DNA from 2 places in the Butyricimonas sp. BSD2780061689_150309_C8 genome. Region 2 is predicted to be linked to the other one. Evidence: riboswitches for the same ligand, from Rfam matches in the RefSeq annotation. Region 2 holds a riboswitch; the other holds the start of a gene.
The links. A riboswitch is a leader RNA that binds a small molecule or an ion and turns the genes downstream of it on or off. The one in region 2 is predicted to bind cobalamin.
Positions count from the first base shown of each region.

Region 1 (7,671 bases), 120 kb from region 2:
CAGCTCCCACTTCCTCGTAGGTCATCTTTTGTGCAGCGGCTAACTCGTGCAAATCTTCTTCAAAATTGTCATGAATTTCTTGCTCTGTCATTCCGCACAAGGAAATGAAAGGTTCATCCATCGAAATGTCTATCAGGTTATTCAAATCACTGAACACGCTGACTTTCCCGAATTTGGTTACCCCGGTTAAGATGGCGAATTGGATGCAACCATCCATTGTTTTGAGCACTCCGTAGAAAGGTTTCAACGTGTTACGGTATTCTCGTTGAAGATTCTCATTTCCAATAGCTTGTAACAAGGGTTTGTCGTACTCGTCAACGAGAATGGCTACTCGTTGGCCGGATTGCTGGCAGGCTCGTTCCACGATTCCTTTGAAACGTAGGGCTAAGGTAGACTCTCCGACTCCGGTGCCGTAAAGTACTTCCCATTTTGATATGGCCTCTTCGAGTATTTTATCCAAGCTATCCGGGGCATCATATTTTCCAATATTGAGATCCAGGTGTAGCACGGGCCGCCGAATCCAATCCTTCTCTAATTTTTCCATGGCCAACCCGTTAAACAACTCCTTTTTTCCGAGAAAATAGGCATCGAGCGTGGAGATTAACAGGCTCTTTCCAAAACGACGCGGGCGACTGAGAAAGTAATAACTTCCTTTTTTCACCAATCGGTAAATCAAGGCGGTTTTGTCAACGTAAGCATAACCTTCTTTCCGGATTTTCTCGAAATTCTGGATACCTATGGGATAAATTTTCTCACTCATGTGCGTTCGTTTATGGATAATAATAGAACAAAGATATTCAATTTTATATGATTATCGAAGATAGCTATGTTTTAAAAATTGAATATACTGGTTATGGCTCCACGATCCATTTCTCGATATTCCTTGTTTTCGAACTGAAGTTCACGCCAATTTTAAATATCTTGCGTTTATCTGATTGGAATGGTTGAGCGTAATGCTTGTCATGGATTTGTTGCAAGGCCTCTTCGGCACTGCCATTCAGTTTAAATTCCATGATGTAAATGTAATCGTTGGTTTTCAACACGAGATCCACACGTCCCTCGGAAGTGTGATACTCGACTTCCGTGTAAAAACCTACCAGCTTGAAGATGATGAAAAGCACGTTTTGATAATGACGTTCTTGTTCGCTGATCAGCTCGTAAGGAGTATCGGCCAGAAAACTTTTCAATCTATTGAAAAAGGCATCCAGTTGTCCTGTACGTATTTCACGAACGAATTTTTGAATTTCAAATGGAGCCTCAATTTTATTGAACCGGGTGTAAAAAGGCATCAGAAAATTGATAAAACCTTCCTCCACTTCTTTATTTGGAAATCCTAGGCGATACAATCCGAATTCTTTGTCATAGCCTTTTATCGTGAGGTACCCGCTCTGGAAGATCACGGGGATAGGCTGTTCGTCCCCGTAAATACTATTCAATACGTCTGAGCTGGTTTCTTCGGATGCCATGCGTTCCAGGTCATAATGATTGCGTTTCAGTAGCTCCACGAGATAGGTGGGTGTGCCCGTTTCGAACCAGTAATTGCCAAAATCTTTCCGCTTGAATGCGCTAAGCAGACTAAACGGATTGTATATGCCGATAGAATTATGCGTGAAGTGATACCCGTCATACCATTTTTCCAGTTCCGTGTTGACTTCATCGTATGTCATGCTTTGAACCTTGGCAAATTCATGTAATTCTTCTTCTAAATTTTCATGTATTTCTTGATTGCTGACACCGCAAAGAGTGACATATTCGTTCCACATGGAAAGATCTTCCAGGTTGTTCAGGTCACTGAACACGCTTACCTTCCCGAATTTAGTCACACCCGTGAGCATGGCAAACTGGATACACCCGTCCATGGTTTTAAGTACACCATAGAAAGGCTTTAGAGTGTTACGGTATTCCCGTTGAAGTTCCTCGTCGCCGATAGCTTGTAACAAGGGTTTGTCGTATTCGTCAACAAGGATGGCAACCCGTTGTCCGGATTGCTTATAGGCGCGTTCCACGACACCTTTGAAACGTAACGCCAAAGTGCTTTCCCCGGCACCCGTGCCAAACACCGTTTCCCACTTCACTAGAGCCTCGTTCAATATCTTGTCCAGGCTGTCGGGAGCATCGTATTTTCCGATATTCAGATCAATATGCAGTACCGGGCGTTTCACCCAATCTTTTTCCAGTTTCTCTATTGCCAATCCTTTAAACAATTCTTTTTCTCCCCGGAAATAGGCATCGAGCGTGGAAATTAACAAGCTCTTTCCAAAACGACGCGGGCGACTGAGAAAGTAATAACTACCCGTTTTTACCAGTCGGTAAATCAAGGCAGTCTTGTCAATATAGAAATAACCTTCTTTTCGGATTTTCTCGAAATTCTGGATACCTATGGGATAAATTTTCTCACTCATATGCGTTCGTTTATGGATAATAATAAAACAAAGATACTCAATTTTCTATGATTATCGAAAATGAACGACAAGTTTAACGCCTCTCTTAAGCAGTCTTTCATCGGACACGGATACGCAATTCTTTCGGGTCGAACGTGATGGTTTCGTTCCGGAACAAGCGTTCGATATGACCGCTGTTGATCATCTGTCGCGTGGGCAGGTAATGCAAATGCGGACGGTCAATCAAGGCGATGGAATCGCAGAGCGTGAGGGCAATATCCAGTTCGTGGGTTGAAAAAAGAATGCATTTGTTTTGTTCGTGAGCCAGTCTTTGTAGTAGAACCCCCAGTTCGTAACGGTTCGGTAGGTCCAGAAAAGAGGTGGGTTCATCAAGCAGGATGATGGGGGTGTCTTGCGCGAGAGCCCGGGCGATCATGATTCGCTGGCATTCCCCGTCCGACATTTGGTCCATTGTTCGTTCGGCATAGGTGGACATATCGAGTAATGCTAGGGATTTATCAACGATTTCCCGGTCGCGTGGTTGCAGTCGTCCTACCCAGTTCGTGTAGGGAGCCCGCCCGAGGGCAACTACATCCCGGCATTTCAGGTTAGGAATCCGTACCTTTTCGGTCGTCACGAAACTGACGGTACGAGCCAGTTCCTCCGGTCGCAACCCGGTAAGGTCTTTCCCGGTCAGCAATATTCGCCCGGACTTGATTTTCCCTAATCCCGCCGTGGCCCGTAGTAAGGTACTTTTCCCGCTACCATTACGTCCCAGCAGGGCGATCAGTCCACCCCCGTCCAAGTTGGCCGATACCCGGTCAAGCAGAACCTCTTGCCCGTATCCTAGTGTTAAAGATTCCAGTTGTATCATGCCGGTCGAAGGTTTTTATATACCACCCAAATAATTACCGGAATTCCCAGCAGGGCGGTAATACAATTTATGGGTAGCACGAGTGTTTTAGCAATAATATCACATAGTAACATGGCCACGACTCCCAGCAATATACTTCCCGGCAAAAGCGTCCGGTGATCCGCATCGTTAAACAACATACGGGCCACGTGAGGCACGGCAAGTCCGAGAAAGCCTACCGGGCCGCAAAATGCCGTCACGGTTCCGGTCAACAATGTTGTCGATACGAAAATAAGCGTTCTGGCGCGCCGTATATTGAGTCCCATCGTCTGGGCGTAATTCTCCCCGAGTAGAAGAAGATTTAATGCCTTGATACAATAAATCGAGAGAATGACGCCCACGCAAATCACGGGAATCATGATAAATAGTTTCGTGGTCGTGACGTGTCCCAGGGAGCCCATCGACCACAGGAAAAACATTTTCAATTGCTCGGCAGAACTCAAGTACTGTAAAATTTGTATGATGGCTCCCGCGATGTAACCGATCATCACTCCCATGATCAACACTCCAAGAATATTTTTCACGTAACGGCTGATGATGGCAATCAGTAACAGAACCATGACGGCCCCGCCCCATCCGGCCCCGACAATACCTACCGACTGCCAAAAACCGGAATGTGCCAGTCCCAGCAGGGGAGCTCCCAAGATAAAGAAAGCAACGCCTAATCCCGATCCGGAACTTACTCCCAACAAGTAAGGATCTGCCAACGGGTTCCGGAAAACGGTCTGCATCTGCAAGCCGCTTATCGAAAGAGCCACACCGATCAAAATGGCGACGATCACTCTCACCAATCGAATCGACAGCACGATATTCCGGGTTGTCATATCCGTCTCGTTACCCGTGAACACGTTCCAAACCTGCCCGACGGAAAGTGCCGAATCCCCCGACAACAAGTCGAGTACGAACAACACGAAAGTCAGCAGACCCAGGAAAAGGAATATGATCGAATTGCGTTTCACGATAAAATTGAAAATTGAAAATGGACAATTGAAAATGACATCACTGTTGTTAATTTCTTGAGTTATGATTTTAGATTCCAGCCGTACAAGGCCGACGCTTTAACAACCCCCTCTACCTCCCCCTTACACGAGGGGTAGGATACGCTACATTGTAATATCTTAGCGCCTTCTCGCATTCGTCTCTCCCCCTGTGTAAGGGGGAGCTGGTGGGGGTAGATGCTTTTTTCATTCTAAACTCTAAATTTTAAACTATTCCAAGTGCCTGTAATAATACAAATCCTCCGTCACCAGTTCCGGGTGTAAGATTTTGATCAGGTCACGGAGTACGATGTCCGGGCGTACAACAGCCGATTCCCAGTAATCATTTCCCCCTTCGGGAGTTAAGCGCAGGTTATTATTATAGACCTCGTTTTCCTGGATGGCTTTTGCATCCTTGAATTTCGGATTCATGATCTTCAACTCGTCGAGAGTCGTCGCCATACCTACATTCAACCACACGTCAGCCTCGCGAATCAACCCGTAGGCTGTTTCCAGTCCGATGGGTTCGGCCCCGTTAGAGGTGTTTTTTTTGTAAATATAATCTCCCCCCGCGTCCGTGATTAATTGTGCCACGTAGCTTTTCATGGAAGGCATGGCCCAACTGTCATTCCACGGTGTGTTCAGCATGACGGTAGGACGTTTTTCCACGTTTGCCGTTAACTGTTTCATGTTGTTATAACGTTCGGGAATCTCTCTAAATACTTTTGTACCTGTTTCCCGGCTATCCGTCAATTCGGAAATGGCAACCAGCCATTCGGCCTTGCCCAGCGGAGATTCTTCCAGGTATTCTCCCACGTACATATAAGGAACATTCAATTCTTTTAGTTTGTCCGTCACGGTTGATTGTGCGTCCCCGATGCCGTATAGTAATACAAGATCCGGGGCCAACCCGACAAGAAGTTCATAATTTATTTCCGCCCCCATGTCTTTTATGGTTTCTTTGTGTGCAAGGACATACGGGTTGGAAACATAATTCATTCCGGAAACTCCTACTACCCGATCCACTTGGTTAATGGCATCCAGCATGGCGATGTAAGTGGATGACATACATACAATTCGTTTCGCTCCTGCGGGAATAATCACACCGTCAAAATCTTTCGGTGCCTGCTCCCCGTTCCGAGCCACGAAGTAGGACATTTCAACGCCTTCCGCTCCCTGCCAGGGGTTACGCACGTGAATAATCGTGCTTTCCGTGTTATCAGCTCCCATGATGTCGAATCCCGTGGCGTATTCCGGTGTGTAAACTTCCTTCGTGAAGGCGCTTGTGGACTTTGTTTTCGTCTGACAACCGGATAGCATCAGAAAAACGATAAACGTGAATAATAATAGTACTTGTTTCATATGTAATAGTTTTTATAAAACTTCGAGAGAGATATTTATGCGAGCGGGAAAAACCTGAAACGGTAAATCAAAAACAGAATGACCTTGCCATCTATACCTGATTACCATCTGAATCCCGCAGATGCAAATCTATCTCGATCATAGCAGGTCTTCTGACTTATCCCTTTTATCGTGCCTTCCCAGCATTCTGACCAGTGGCAAACGTACGATAAACTTTTCCTTTAAAAGGGGGAAATACAGCAACGGGTATTGTTCCGGATTTCCACCGGATTCCCTTTTTCATTCAACACAACACGAAGTGGTGTATGAAACTATGACGATGCGAAAATAGGTTGTAATTTTTAATTAGGCAATAAATTGTATAAAAGATTTTTATTTCATTGGAATGAACCGCTGTTAGGCGAGGTTTTCAATGATCAATCCCGTTACGGGACAGGACGCCAAGCGAATAATAGTGTTTCACTTCTTGCATATTTGTTACGAGGTCTGCTATATCGATTAATTCCTGGGGTGCGTAACGTCCGGTAATTACGACTTCGGTGTGAGGGGAGCGTTGGCGGAGAACATTTAACACTTCTTCCAGGGAAAGCATGGAGTAATACAAGGCAATTGTCAGTTCGTCCAAGATAACCATATCGAATTTACCTTCCATAAGATGTTGGCGACATATTTCCAGCCCTTCGTGAGCTGCTTGTATATCTGCCGGGGTGGGTTCTCTTTCAATGAAGCAGCCTTCTCCGAATTGCTGGATAACAAGGTGGTCGAACAAGGGTTCTATGGCTGTTTCGTTATATTTCATGCTCTTGACGAATTGCCCGATGAAAACACTTTTCCCGGCACATAAAGCCCGGACGGCCAGTCCGAAGGCCGCGGTTGTTTTCCCTTTCCCGTTTCCCGTGTAGATATGGATGTATCCTCTAAGTGTCATGTCCTTTTGGTTTTAAATTTTTTGGGGGGTAGGAGAGCTGCATGAACATTACACTCCCGTGTACACGCTTGGAGAGAAACGGGTGGTATCTTTATTGCCGAAAAACAAGTAGAGATGTAGGGGTGTCCCTTCCGGTTGTTTCGCTGCCGGGATGTCCACGGTCACTTTGCCGTCGCCCCGGAACGAGTTAAGGCACGTGATCATTTGCGGGGCGCGGGGTAAGGTCCCGTAAAAATATCCCACGTACACTTGATCTGACACGCTCGCTTTCGGGCAGTCAATGTCATTTTCCCAGTTTAGGGTCACGGACCATCCTTCCCTTGTGACACTCGTGATCACCGGTGCGTCCAGCGTGCCTGTCGAGAATCGGAATGTCGGGAAAGCCCATACCCCTTCTCCCGGGCGAAAACATCCCCCGTTTTGAGAATGGAATAAGGAATCGCTTTTATTTATTCCCATCTCCTTGGCCATGAGTTTCCATATCGGCAAATCCCCGATGGCACGACGGTAGATTCTCCACATTTTACGGGCTTCCGTGAAACGGCTGGAGGATTCCTCTTCCCCCTCGGTTCTTGTTTTTTTAGGACTCCGTCGTGATTTGCAGGCCCGAACTTTATTGCCGTGTCGGTAATAGGTTATCCCGTCAATCCGGATAGAGCCTTGTGCCAGAAAAGCTACAGGAATAGATAATGTGTTTTCCATGATAATAATTATTTGATAATCACTCGTGTATTAATTCATGAGCAAAAGTAGATAGAATATTTTTAATACGCAAATAAAACTCTTTTAAAACGCTATTATATATAGCGATTTAATAGGGATTTAATAGCGTTCTAATAGCGCTTTACATGAAAGTGATCACTTATATCTCATGAATAATACATGTAATAATTGATTTATTTAGCTTGAAAATGTAACTACATTGGTTTATTTGTGTATCTTTGCTGGCGAGGAACATAAAAATAACAGGATATGGCGGAATTTGTAAATCCACTTGGAAAGATTCGGGGTAAGTTCGGTAACGTGATCACTTACGGGGGACCAAACGGGAAAAATTATTGCCGGGGGACAAGCATCTCGCATAAACCGAGCCAGGAACCGCAAAAACGA
Region 1 is NZ_JADMSV010000003.1:152,389-160,059, reverse strand. Features, by position in the region: partial or broken gene I2I33_RS05085 (ATP-binding protein) at 1-760, opposite strand, end outside; gene I2I33_RS05080 (ATP-binding protein) at 852-2,402, opposite strand; gene I2I33_RS05075 (ABC transporter ATP-binding protein) at 2,500-3,255, opposite strand; gene I2I33_RS05070 (FecCD family ABC transporter permease) at 3,252-4,205, opposite strand; gene I2I33_RS05065 (ABC transporter substrate-binding protein) at 4,503-5,591, opposite strand; cobalamin riboswitch at 5,758-5,964, opposite strand; gene cobO (cob(I)yrinic acid a,c-diamide adenosyltransferase) at 6,043-6,561, opposite strand; gene I2I33_RS05055 (hypothetical protein) at 6,610-7,263, opposite strand; gene I2I33_RS05050 (hypothetical protein) at 7,534-7,671, shown strand, end outside.
Region 1: another riboswitch for cobalamin. It lies ahead of I2I33_RS05065 (ABC transporter substrate-binding protein); the one in region 2 lies ahead of I2I33_RS04630 (TonB-dependent receptor).

Region 2 (7,671 bases):
AGAGCGGAGAAAGCCTTTTCGGCGAGCGAGCCAGTAGGAACGTATGCCGAGAACGAATCCGGTAAAACACATGAACATTCCGAGATAACATGCCCAGTACATGAATTGTGTCCATAAGTTCTGGTTACCTCGGATAACGGTGAAATACACCCAATGGGGAATGGCCCCACACCATGCCCAGAAACGATTGTCGGAATCGGTAAACTGCAGGATATTGGCGGTTCGGGAAGAGACGTAAAGCTGGTACTTTTCCGGACCGTCGAAGTAGAATTTGTAGATGGGAAATTCCCGCTTGTAGTGGGCGAGGGGTATCCACTGGTCGAGGGTGCGTAAGGTATCCACCCGGGTAATCTTTCGATCGGCACACCAGCGAGCAGCCCGGTTTTCACAGAGTGCGTCGTTAATAATGGGAGCCACGACATTAGTGTCTGCGTATAACTCAACGCTTTGGCGTCCCCCTCCTATACTGAATACGGGATCTCCATAAGGGTTGTTCAGAGAGAGGCTGTGGGTTGGCGTTTTGGCAGGGAGACGGAGTAACACGTCTTGGATAGCGGGCAAGCCATTCGTATCAAGAATTTCCGCACGAGTGAACCGATCTTCTTGGCTTACACGAGGAAAGGAGTGGTAGATCATCACGATTCCGGATATGAACCATGAAAAGCACAGGATACAGAGAATTAATCCCAGTATCCGGTGGATATGGATAAACAATTTGGTTAACATGGGCGGGTTAGTCTATATCGTCTGTTTTCTCGTATTTCTTTTTCTTCACGGTGATGTCTTCCCGTTGGTGTTTGGTGGCGAATTTCACGTGTTGGATGAAAAGTTCCTGTATGGCGGGATATTCTCCCAGTCCTTTGAGCAGGACGTTTACTTTATAGCCTTTCTTTTCCAGTTCGTCTTTCCAGTCCCCGGCGATGTCATTTTTGGCATGGTCTCCGGCTACGAACATAAAAGGAACAAGTGTTATTTCTTTTGCCTTATTCGCTTCGAGTTCGCGGATTACATCATCCATCGTGGGGTAACCTTCGATCGTTCCCACGTGGTAGTTCTTGTGTCCTTGGGCTTTCATCACGTAGTCGAGCATCCCGTAGGTTGAGTTTGCCGGGTGGTAGGTCCCGTGGCACACGAAGACGCAATCCCCTTTTTCCTTGTCCTTGATTGATGCGGCAATCGCTTTTACCACGGCTTGGTAATCCTCGGGAGAATGAAGAAGAGCTGTCCCTAAGCGAATGTCTTTGAACTTCGTTTGGTATGATGCAACTTCTTTTTGCAGGGCTTCCATTTCAATTCCTTCGATGATGTTCGTGGGTTGAAGGATCAAGTGGGTATAGCCGTCGGCAATCAGTTTGTTCATGGCTTCCGTCGGGTTGGGTTTGGTTATTCCTTTTTCTTTCAGACGGCGCATGATCATGCGGGAAGTGTAGGCTTCACGTACTTCCACTCCGGGGAATGTTTGTGCCACTTTTTTGTTGATGGCATCGATGGTCAAGGCTCGGGTATCATCGTGAGTTGTACCGAAGTGCACCATGAGAATGGCTACTTTGTCATTAGGACCGAGGGTCTTGAATATATCGGAATGTTTGAAACCACCGCCACCGTGGGCTAATACATTAAGACTGATAAAGAGGGATAGTATGATGATAATTGTTTTCATTATTTTTTAAATCTAATAGTTAAACTTGCAAAGAATGTTCTTCCCGGACTTAATGTTCCGAGATTAGAGCCGTAAGGCAGGTTCTGGGAATAGTCGAACAGGTTCTCGATTCCCGCGTTGATTTCGAAAAGGAACATACCCACGGGAGAGAAAGAGTGGTTCGTCGTCAGATTCCAGATTTGGTACTTGGGGGCGTCAATCTCTTGGGCTTTCACGAATTTTTTGCCTTGAATTCGTCCGTTTAGGTTCACGTTAAGACGATAGTTTGTCCATTCGTGCATGTAATTCGCCTTGACGGTTGCCGAGTGACGGATGCTTTCTTCCAAACGAATTTTGGTTTTCCTATCCCGGGCATCCACGTAGCTATATCCACCACCTAGAGAAAATCCCGCACCGAGGTAGCTGTTAACGGAAATATCAACTCCTTGTGTCCGGGCTTTGTCCAGATTCTCGTAAGTTTCTCGGGAAGTGACCTTGTTGGCTTCGTCTTCCGGTGTTAGGGGTAATTTCTTTGACTCTATAACGTTACGGAGGTCATTGATATACCCGTTTACGGAGATGTTACAGTACTTTCCCGCATATTCCGTGTTGAAAGCGTAGTAATTCGATTTCTCCGGTTTCAGATCGGGGTTCCCGATAACGACGGTTAATTTTCCTTTCTTGGCAGATTCCTTATAATAATAGAGGTCCGTCAACAAGGGAGCCTTGAATCCGGCTGCGTACGAGAGCCTGAAGTTGAAATTTCCTAGGCTGTACATGGCTGAAAGTTTGGGCGTAAACTGATTCTTGAATGCCTCGTGGTAGATGTAACGGAAACCGGGTACTAATTGGAGTTTTTTGAAAAGACGAATTTCGTCTTGTGCATAAAGAGCCAGCGTATAGACATCTTTACTCTCCGCCAGATCGGTGGGATTCTTTAAGTAGTCCTTGATGTACTCGGTTCCAATGGAAATTTTGTTGTACTTACCGATCTTGAATACTCCTTTTAGGTTGGCAGATAAGTAGCGTTGACGTTTGGTCAGGATTTCATCTCCAACGTGGGTGGTAGTGTCGCCCTTGGACTCGATGGCACGGGTGTATACTTTGTAGTACTCGTAGTTGTTGGCGTTGACATCCAAGCTAATATAAGCGGAATTACCAAACAGATATTTTCCCCCCAATCCCACGGCGTAGTTCTCGTATGACATATCATAGTCGAATCCGGAAAGGTCTTTAGCATCCTTGTTCACGGGACGGTCGAGTTCTTTGGTAAAGTAACTTCCTTCCACGTACAAGTTCAGATTTTTTGATGGATCGAAGGCAAAACGTTGGTTCACGATGTCCGAGTGAAATTTATCAGACACTTTGCGACGGGTAGGTACACTATCTTCTGTGATATTACTGAGTTGCCAGCCGTCAGATTGGCGCCTTTGATAAGAGGTTGAGGACGAGAATTTGCCAGCGTTGATGTCCGCGTTGACGTTCTCGATAAAACTGCCCTTGCCTCCTAATCGGGTCGTGGACACGATGTTCAGGGCGTCATGCGGCTGATCTGTGATAATGTTGATCACTCCCGCAATAGCGTCCGATCCGTAGAGGGAGGAGGCTGCACCTTTAAGGACTTCGATTCGTTTTACCCTACCCATGTCGATTCGGGAGAGGTCAACGTAACCGGAAATATCTCCGGTCATTTTCTTCCCGTTCACGAGAACAAGGATATAATCTCCTTTCATTCCGTTAAGGGTCATGTTTGTACCCATAGCTGTTGGTCGGAAACTAAACGAGGGATTTAGCATCACGAGGGCATCCTCGATGGTGGAGATTCCGCCTTTTTTGATGTCCGAGGCTGTCATGACCTCGACGGGGACTGGCGAGTCCTTTAATTTTCGGTGAGTTCCCGTTCCCGAAACAACGACTTGATCGAGGTTGATCAGTGATGTTTTCAGTTGGAACAGAATGTCACTTTTGCTACTACTGACTTTTATGGAACTGACTTCGTAACCGGAGTAACTGGCCCGGAGCGTGTAGGTACCGTCGGGAACTTTTTCGAGGACGAATTCGCCCTTGTTGTTCGTGGCGATTCCGATGCTTGTTCCGACTAATCGTACATTGGCCCCGATAAGTGCTTTCCCGCTTTTTGCATCGATCACTTTCCCTCTCAACGTGATCTGCCCTAGCGAGACGCTTGCCAAAGTCAGCATGAATAATGTAGTCAGTACTACAATTCTTTTCATTCGGGTTAAGTTTTAAAGTTTATAATAGTATTCCTGGCCCCGAGAATACGCTATTACCTGTGTTTGTCTCGGCAGGTCTCCTGACTACGCCTAAGAAAGATACCTTCCCGTCCTTACGAACAGTGGTGTAAGAACCTTTCTTTGAATCTCCTCGTTAGGGAGAAACGGGCATCACAGTAGCGGGCACTGTACCGGATTCTAACCGGTTTCCCTCTTGTATGTTAATTGAGCATTAACACATCACCTAAGACGGCACAAATGTATATATTTTTTGACAAAAGGTTACGGTTGGATGAGAAAAATGATACCGGGAGAAGGTATAGAGATTCGTTAGGGACATTGTTGGAGTTTTTATTATAGGGATTGGTTGTCAGTTTGTTATGATGATTGAATTATGGAAATAAAAAAATCATGTTGAAAAAGTATAATATAAAAAAATATATTACATTCGCGCCATGTTTTGGTGCGAAGCCTTCGGTCATGGAGGTGATGCTTAATAGGGAATCCGGTGTGAATCCGGGACTGTACCCGCAGCTGTAAGTTCCTGTACAAGGGATTTTGTACTTCAAATGTCACTGGTTATAAACTGGGAAGGCAACAAAATCCGGAACAAGTCAGAAGACCTGCCGAACTAGATAAACCATAGCTTTCGGGAAAAAAAGCGAGAGGGAAAAAGATGGATTTTACCTTAAACTCATGTTGCCCAAAAGACTATGTTAATAATGCTTATTCATTATTAATATATAGTTGTATGAAAAAAGTTGTTGTATTAGCATTGTTGCTGTTTGTGTGCGTCGGTTCGCTTTTCGCTCAAGAGAACGATAAGCGAAAGAAAAAGAGTATCACGGACTCTTTATTCCGTATCGATCAGGTGGATGTGATGCAGAAAAAGAAGAGGATTGATTTGTTGGGATTGGATGTGCCTTTACGTTTCGTTCCGATAACGGTGAGCAAGTTGTCTAGCCAGATGCTTGACCGGAAGGGAATTGTTGATCTGATGGATGCCGTTAAGTTTTTGCCGGGAATTGTAGCGAAAGACAAGCAATACGGGCAGTTTCAACAGTTTTCTATTCGCGGACAGGGGAGTGCGGTTGTTATGATTGACGGGATTCGCGATGAGCGGACGTTGAATAATAACGTGCCTTACGGGGATTTGGCTGCCGTGGAGTCTATCGAATTGTTGAAAGGACCCGCCGCTATTTTGGCCGGACATTCGGCTATGGGCGGAGTGTTGAATATCGTGCGCAAGAAAGCGTCTCCCGATTTTTCGGCCAACGCTCGTATCAGTTATGGTAGCTGGGATGAGAGACGGGCTACTCTTGGTTTCGGGGGAAAACTTGTGGGACCTCTCGAATATCGTGCCAATATCAATTATTCAACGGGTGACGGATGGCGTGAGGTGAATGCAAATCGTTTTTCCGTGTATGGTGTTTTGGGAGCTGATTTAGGAAAGTGGGGACGTATTGATGTGACCGGTAGTTATGCCGATGATGATTACACGACCGAGATCGGGGCTGCACCCGTTATGCCCGGTGATATGTTCTACGTGGACGGAGACAAACCGTACGCGCTGAAGGGGGATCGCCACCCGGAGGCGGATTACCGCGAGGTTTATAATGACTTTGCCAATAATTACATGAAACGGAAAGTATGGGATATGTCTGTGTCATACGTTTACCAGATCACGGATTGGATGAAGTTGAAAGAACGTTTTTCCTATTTCCACAGTGATTTGGATTATCATTGTATTGAGGGGCTTTCTTATCGTACCTCTAAGGATCCGATATATAAATGGTATTATTATAAGTCAGAAGACGAGAAGGTGTATGTTGACTTGGATACGGTTCAACGAGGAAATGCTGCCCGTCAGAATCCGTTGAATTTTAACCCGGACCACAAAAACGTGAATAATACGATCGAGTTGACCGGGAAGTTCGAGACAGGTTCCGTGTTACATAACTACACGTTGGGATGGACGTACAATTGTTTTGATTTCGCCCAGTATAACGGTTATGGAGATGACGATTTGTGGGGGCCCGGTTTGGATGCACTTTTGCCTGTGCGGGACCCGCATATCGTGCAAGGATGGTGGGACACGAAAGTTTCAGCCGTTTCTCTGCGCACGGAGAGAACGCATGGAATTTATTTGCATGACGTGATCGAATTCAATGATAAATGGAAGATGATGGCCTCGGGACGTGTGGATTTGTATAGCCGGAAAACATCAAGTGCTACGATTGATGACGGGAAACAGAAATATGAAACGAAGAACAGGAAAGAATGGAAAGAGGTGGAGACCTCGGCATTCACGTATCGGGTGGGTGTCGTGTATTTCCCTATGCCTGAATTGTCATTCTACGGTTCTATTTCTTCTTATTTCAATCCTGTAACCACAACATATAGTCCTACCGTGATGTATTTGGACCGCAAGGGTAACGAGTTCAATCCTGACGAGGATGGGGGCGAAGTGTTCAAGCCGGAAAAAGGGTATTCCACGGAAGTCGGTGTACGTTACACCTTGAACGAGATGGTGGATATTAACGCGAGTGTATTTTATATTCGTAAGTATAATATCGTGAAGAGTCTGGGTGACACGACTGTATTGGTGGATGGTGTTGCTACCGAGAAGAGTATTCGGGGACAAGTCGGAAGAGCCGACTCGCGAGGTTTTGACATTGAGGTGGTTGTTCGTCCGTTACCGACTTTACAAGTTACGGGAGGTCTCGGTTGGTCGGACTATCGTTTGCGGGAAATTGCCGAGAGCGGACGTTTCTCTAAATATAAGGAACAGAATAAAAATGTTCGTGCCACGGGTGTGCCTCGTACGACATTCTACGCTTATGCCGATTACACGATACCACGCGGGGTGCTAAAGAATTTGTCATTCCATTTAAGTGGGAATTTCAAGGATAAGGTGTTCCGGAATATAGATAACCGGTTGTACGATCCGGCCTTGTGGTTGATGGATGCGGGTATTTTCTACACGATCAAGAATCACGTAACACTGGCATTGAACATTAACAACTTGTTTGACAAGGAATATTTCGAGAGAACCACGATCATGGCGAAACCCCGGAATTATCAGGCATCGGTTTCCTATACTTTTTAATTAAAGAAAGGGAATTTGAAAGAAGTCAAGGAGGATGTCAAACTCCCTCCCCCTTTGGGGTATTGAGCCTGTAAGCAGTCTCGAATCGGCTCTCGCTCGACAGACAACGAGTAAACTCTCAGTCTGTTCTCGCTTACTCGCCGATTTCCCTCTATAAACAGAGGGAGAGCTGAAATACTCCCTGTTTTTGGGAAGAATCACCAGCTCCTCCTCTGTTTATAGAGGAGGTGGCCGAAGGTCGGAGGAGTTTATTTTGTAATAGAGAGAACTGTTCAGGCAGTTCTCTTTTTGTTATTGGCTAACGTAAATATATTCAGCTTGTCAGCTTGTTTTGCGGTTCTTTTTATACTTTTGCAGGCAGACAATTAAATCACAATCAATATAAAAGATATGAAGAGAACAGCATTTATTTTATTCGCCCTCGTTTTCGGAGGGTACATGATGGCCTATGCGCAGCAGAATACGACTGTACAGGACACGACAAAGCCTGTAGGCTACCAGTTTACTGATATCAAGAGATTGCCCGCTACGTCCGTGAAGGATCAGTATCGTGCCGGGACTTGTTGGTCATGGTCAACGTCCTCTTTCCTAGAGTCGGAAATGATGCGAATGGGGAAAGATTCAGTGAATTTGTCGGCCATGTATTTCGTGAAACACGCTTATTCGGATAAGGCGGATAAATATGTTCG
Region 2 is NZ_JADMSV010000003.1:34,767-42,437, reverse strand. Features, by position in the region: gene I2I33_RS04640 (PepSY domain-containing protein) at 1-726, opposite strand, end outside; gene I2I33_RS04635 (sirohydrochlorin cobaltochelatase) at 734-1,660, opposite strand; gene I2I33_RS04630 (TonB-dependent receptor) at 1,660-3,873, opposite strand; cobalamin riboswitch at 3,926-4,136, opposite strand; cobalamin riboswitch at 4,318-4,519, shown strand; gene I2I33_RS04625 (TonB-dependent receptor) at 4,625-6,982, shown strand; gene I2I33_RS04620 (aminopeptidase C) at 7,373-7,671, shown strand, end outside.